2 regions of the Ruminococcus sp. AM26-12LB genome follow, and region 2 is predicted to be linked to the other one. Evidence: riboswitches for the same ligand, from Rfam matches in the RefSeq annotation. Region 2 holds a riboswitch; the other holds the start of a gene.

Region 1 (3,138 bases), on a different contig from region 2:
AGCCAGATAATTCCCGGATCTCCCATTTAATTCCATCTCAACGCCAGACCAGACACCTGCCTCTATACTATCCGTCATCTCTTTCGCAATATTATCTTCGCACCCCGGCAAAAACGCCGCAGTCAGTGCACCGACCATACAGCCGGTTCCTGTGATCCCGGACAGCGCCGCACTGCCATTTTGTACCAGAACAACCCGTTCACCATCCGTAACAAAATCCTGTTTCCCGGTAGCCAGCACGATTGCCTGATTATTTCTGGAAAAAGCCTTAAGCACTTCACTGACTCCATCGATATTTTCCTCAGTCAGAGCATCCTCGACACCCGCATCGATTCCGATCGCATGAGACGGCAGCCCGGAAACAGCCAGAAGCTCTGACATATTTCCCTTCAGCACTGCCGGATGACCGATCCTTAAAAGCTCCCTCGCCAGATCCAGCCTGAGATCACTGCAGGCAACCCCTACCAGATCCAGAAGAACCGGGATCTTATTTTCCATCGCTGTTCTCATAGAACGCTTCATTGACTCGATCCTGGCATCGGTAATATTCCCGAGATTCAGCATCAGCGCACCAGCCGATGCCGTAATACCTGTCACCTCTGCCGGATGCTCCGCCATGATCGGCCTTGCACCTACTGCAAGGACCACGTTGGCACAGTCATGGATTGAGATCGGATTGGTGATGCAATGGATCAGCGGCTTTTCTTCTTTAATTCGCTTTCGCAGTTGTAAAATTCTTTGTCTCATATGTTTTTGAACCCAAAGCTGCCTGGAATTTCACCAGAAGACCTGCTTTACTCAGAGCCTTCAGGAAAATATAGGCAACACATCCTCCCATTGTGGTTGCTGCAAGGAACATCGGCGTATAATAAAATGCTGTCAGTCCGCCTCTTCCCATCAGGAATGCCATCACCGGATAAGAAACCATGGACCCGATGATACCCGTTCCAAAGATCTCACCGATCACCGCGCAGATGATCTTGCCTTTGGAAAGTCTGTAGAACACACCTGAAAGGAATGCGCCAAATACTGCACCGGTCAGTGCAAGTGGCGGGATTCCCATGAACATCATACGGATCACGCCGATCATGGTCGCACAGAGAAGGGAATACCACGGTCCCATCAGAACCGAGCATACGATATTGACAAGATGCGCCGTGGGGCACATTCCCTCAATCCTCAGGATCGGTGAAATAACGACACCGATCGCAACCATCATTGCCAGCATTACCATACGAAGCGTGTGCATCCTTTGTTTTTCCATAGTGTTTTTCCTCCCTGAAATATCAGGCAAAGCCCTGTCAGATCCGGGCAAAAGCTTCCCGTCTGCTGCAGTCTGCCCTTAGATTTTGGCGGTCGAAGTTCCCTTACTTCCTCTCACTCCGAAAACACGGATTCCCATCGCTTACATGATCCTTCCGGAAAAATCCTCCGGAATATCACTCTCCTGCCAGACATTAAGGCGCTCCCCTTCCTGCCCGCTCGCCGCAGAAGCTCCACATGCAGTCTCTGTCACTTTCACATTCCCACATTGTCAGACCATTCCAGTTCCATTCCTGCATCCGAAAAGAGCGCATCCCATGGCAAACTCCACGGAGACACGCTCTCAGATCACAATCCCTCCGTTGGCATTACCCAAATCAGGTACGGTCGAAGATCTATCTTCCTCTCAGCCTGTCACACAAGCTCCCGCTGGCTCTTTTCTTTTCTGTTTTTCAATATAGCACACACCTATCCCGTTGTCAAACCTCCACTGCTTATTGCTCTTTGCACTCCCGCCGGAGACGTTACTGTTCACTCCGTTCTCAGCAACACGCTTCGCGATGCACAGAATTTATGCTAATCGCATAAATTCGCGCGGTATGTCTCGGGTTTTCTGTGACCTTCGCTCACAAAAAACACCTCGCGGAATATTACCAGTGAACAGTAACCCGGAAACTTTCCTAATTCAGTTAAACAATTATTTTGACATAAAAAACTCCCTGCTTCACTACTTTTCATAGTAAAACAGGAAGTATATAAATCTTATTTTGAGATCTCGTCGATCAGACGCAGCTCCTCAGCTGTAAACGGTGCACAGTGGATCGCTTTCACATTATCAAGGATCTGCTGCGGCTTGGAAGCTCCGATCAGAACACTGGTAACTTCCTTATGCTGAAGCAGCCAGCCAAGCGCCATATCAGCCAGCTTCTCTCCACGCTGGGCTGCCAGATCGTTCAGTCTCCGGATCTGATCCAGACGCTCCGGCGTCAGCACACTTTCCTTAAGGAACCTTCCATCTTTGCGGATACGGCTGTCCTCCGGGATCCCGTTCAGGTAACGGTCTGTCAGCTGTCCCTGAGCAAGAGGGCTAAAGGTGATCAGACCTTTTTTCAAAATGCCGGTGGTTCTCTTGAGACCGTTTTCTTCCACAGTTCTGTCAAAAATGGAATACCGGTTCTGGTTGATCACAAAGGGACATTTCAGATCCTTCAGGATCGCTGCCGCCTGGCTTAAGGTTTTTCCATCATAATTGGAAAGTCCCACATAAAGGGCCTTGCCCTGCTGAACCGCTGTTGCCAGCGCCCCCATAGTCTCCTCAAGCGGAGTCTCCGGGTCCATTCTGTGATGGTAAAAAATATCCACATATTCCAGACCCATGCGCTTCAGGCTCTGGTCAAGGCTCGCCAGAAGATACTTGCGGCTGCCCCAGTTTCCATAAGGGCCCTCCCACATATCATAGCCTGCCTTTGTTGTGATGATCAGCTCATCACGGTATGGCATCAGTTCTTCTTTCAGGATCTTGCCGAAATTCCGTTCCGCACTTCCATAGGCAGGTCCGTAATTATTGGCAAGGTCAAACTGTGTGATACCATTGTCAAAAGCTGTGAAACACAGCTGCTTCATGTTTTCATAATCAGAAGTATCTCCGAAATTATGCCATAATCCAAGAGACACCTTCGGAAGCATCAGGCCGCTTTCACCGCAGCGGTTGTACTCCATAGTTTCGTAGCGTTCCTTTGCAGGTGTGTACATAAAAAAGACCTCCCATAATGTAGCATGATTTACATTTTCTGTAACTGCTTTTACTATACTTCACCGGCCCTTATTTCGCAAGACGGATCATATTCCAGCTGTGTTTTGCAAAAACTGCTTCCA
Region 2 (3,138 bases):
TAAAAGGAGTTGCCGGATACCGGGTATACCGCAAGACCGGAAACAGCGGATGGAAAACAGTAAAAAACATCACAGGAAGCAAAAATGTTACGTTTACCGATACAAAAGTAAGTACCGGAGTAAGCTATACTTACACAGTGAGAGCTTACCGGAAATCCGGAAAAAATACGATCTGGAGTAGCTATAATAAAAAAGGACTGACAGCAATCGCAGGTCTGAATTATCTCACCCTGAATAAGACCAGCCTGACACTGGCACCGAAAAAAACTTATACACTGAAGATCAAAGGCACCAGTCTGAAACCGTCATGGAAGAGCAGCAACACAAATGTTGTCAAGATAACTTCTGCCGGAAAGATCACCGCGGTAAAAACAGGAACAGCGGTTATCACAGCGACTCTTGGCGGCAGAAAATTCACCTGCAAGGTTACTGTAAAGAATCCGACCTCGGCTAATACCAGATTGACGCAGAATTATAGCAAACTGAAAAAATACATCAGTCAGAAAGGTAAATATACTGAAGACGGAAATCAGTTTATAAATGTCAAAGTAGATAAAGAAAGTACTCTGATGATCGGTTATCTGAAGAAAGAAGATAAGATAGATATTGGGATGTTGCTCTCTATGCCTTCAGATGGAATCCTTGCCGGACTGGATATTATCGGAAACTGTGTGAAATCTGATACGGTCAGTGTGAAGTCCGCCCTGTCTACAAATGAAGTCTTTCTGCTGGTGACTTCTTCTACAAAAGCATCTGCTTATAAGGGTCAGAATCTGACTTTCTTGTATACAAACGGAAAAAAAGCGATGACAGATCTGCAGGATTCTTCCAATATTATGATGAAAGCGACAATGAAAGTAGCAAATGATTATCTGAAAAAGAATTTAAATCTGACAATGAAAGATCTGGGATTCACTGCTTATAAATAAAAGTTACTGTTCACTCTGCAAATAAAACCGGCAAATAAAACCAAAATTTATTGTTCTTGACATGAAGCAGAATCGGAATTATACTAAACCATGTAAATAACAGGGGAGCTTGTGATGGCAGGCTGAGAGGAAGTCTTCAACTTCGACCCTTATACCTGATTTGGATAATGCCAACGTAGGAACGTATAAGATGAATTTACGGGAGATACTTTGGTGTATCTCCTTTTTTATTGGATGCGGATGTTTTTATCCGATTGAATACGTAAGATCAGGATTTACAGGGAAGGGATCAAGAGCGAACGCTTTTAACCCCGGTATCGACAATTGAATATTGGGAAATTTGAGAGTGAACTGAGTTCATGAAGGGGTGCACCACCGCGGGTGTATTTCTTTGTGAACTCTTTTTTTATTGACGAATAGCTTTTGAAGTTTCCGGAAAGGAGAGATCATGATCACAGTAAATGGTGAAAGCAGAACATTGGAAAAGCCGGTGACAGTAACAGAATATCTAGAAGCATGTAACTATGTTCCGGTGCAGGTTGTAGTAGAGCTGAATGAAGAAATCATTAAGAGAGATACTTACGATACAACAGTACTGAAAGATGGCGATGTTGTGGAGATTCTGCAGTTTATGGGCGGCGGAAGCTGCTGATGTCGCTATAGAGATAAAATTAGGTAGATATACCACGGCAGTAACTGACAGATAAGTTACTGAAAAAATGCAGATGAAGAATGATCTGGCAGAAGAAGGCGCTGGTTATAAATCGGTGGAAATATTTTCTGCAAACAGACATAAAGAAAGGTGGACATAAAAAATGACAACAGCAAACACAAATGAAGACAAACTGATCCTGGGAGGCCATGAGTTTACTTCCCGTTTTATCCTTGGTTCCGGAAAATTTTCCCTGGAGCTTGTAAAAGCATGTATTGAAAAAGCAGGAACTCAGATCGTAACACTTGCCCTGCGCCGTGCAAATGAGGGTGGACTTGCGAACATTCTGGACTATATTCCGAAGAATGTTACGCTTCTTCCGAATACGTCCGGCGCCAGAAATGCAGAAGAGGCAGTTCGTATCGCAAGACTTTCCCGCGAGCTTGGATGCGGAGATTTTGTAAAGATCGAAGTTATCCATGACTCCAAATATCTTCTTCCGGATAATTACGAGACCATCAAGGCAACAGAGATCCTTGCAAAAGAGGGCTTTGTAGTTATGCCATACATGTATCCGGATCTGAATGCAGCCAGAGATCTGGTGAATGCAGGAGCTGCCTGTGTAATGCCACTTGGCTCTCCAATCGGTTCCAACAAAGGAATCTGTACAAAAGAATTCATCCAGATCCTTATCGACGAGATCGACCTTCCGATCATCGTGGACGCAGGAATCGGCCGCCCGTCACAGGCATGTGAGGCTATGGAAATGGGTGCTGCAGCAGTTATGGCAAATACAGCCATTGCAACTGCAGGAGACGTCCGTGTTATGGCGGAAGCCTTTAAGAAAGCTATTGAGGCAGGAAGAAGTGCATATCTTTCCGGTATGGGAAGAACTCTGGAGAGAGGTGCAAGTGCATCCTCACCGCTGACCGGATTTTTGCATGAGTAAAATAATGACAGTATATTGAAAGACTCGGAAATATACGGTTATTAAGGGGAAATCTGTGTAGCGAAAGCGGATTGCGAATATTCACTTGATGCAGATCAACCAGAGCAGAAAAGAAAACGAATGGCTAAAAACAGATACTGAAATATTACAAATTTGAAAATAATAAAAGTACGAGAGGAGCGACACAACAACAATGGCAGAAACAGTACAGGCCAGTCAGCAGGACGGCCATTTTAATGAAAGTATTGTAAATGAAGAAATTCTGGAAGATATGAAAAAGAACCGTATCGATCACATGAAGTACCTTCCGGATATGGAACAGCTGGAAGAATCTGATGTAATGGATCAGGTTATTTCCGCAATGAACGCATATGATTATGATAAGTACACAGAAGCGGATGTACGGAGAGCGCTTGTTCATGACAACCGTACACCGGAGGATTTTAAAGCACTGCTTTCACCGGCAGCGCTGCCTCTTCTGGAAGAAATCGCACAGGCTGCACGGATCGAAACAAGGAAACATTTTGGAAACAGTATCTGCATGTTTACACCGATCTACATTGCAAACTACTGTGAGAACTACTGTATTTACTGTGGATTTAATTGCC

The links. Region 2 has a riboswitch for thiamine pyrophosphate ahead of thiS (sulfur carrier protein ThiS). Riboswitches for the same ligand answer to the same signal wherever they lie in the genome.
Region 1: another riboswitch for thiamine pyrophosphate. It lies ahead of thiW (energy coupling factor transporter S component ThiW); the one in region 2 lies ahead of thiS (sulfur carrier protein ThiS).

Annotation. Positions count from the first base shown of each region.
Region 1 is NZ_QUJX01000009.1:154,023-157,160, forward strand. It holds gene DW694_RS08615 (hydroxyethylthiazole kinase) at 1-747, opposite strand, end outside; gene thiW (energy coupling factor transporter S component ThiW) at 710-1,264, opposite strand; TPP riboswitch at 1,601-1,703, opposite strand; gene DW694_RS08625 (aldo/keto reductase) at 2,026-3,015, opposite strand; gene DW694_RS08630 (alpha-N-arabinofuranosidase) at 3,086-3,138, opposite strand, start outside.
Region 2 is NZ_QUJX01000028.1:387-3,524, forward strand. It holds gene DW694_RS15975 (Ig-like domain-containing protein) at 1-929, shown strand, start outside; TPP riboswitch at 1,021-1,128, shown strand; gene thiS (sulfur carrier protein ThiS) at 1,378-1,581, shown strand; gene DW694_RS15985 (thiazole synthase) at 1,745-2,530, shown strand; gene thiH (2-iminoacetate synthase ThiH) at 2,802-3,138, shown strand, end outside.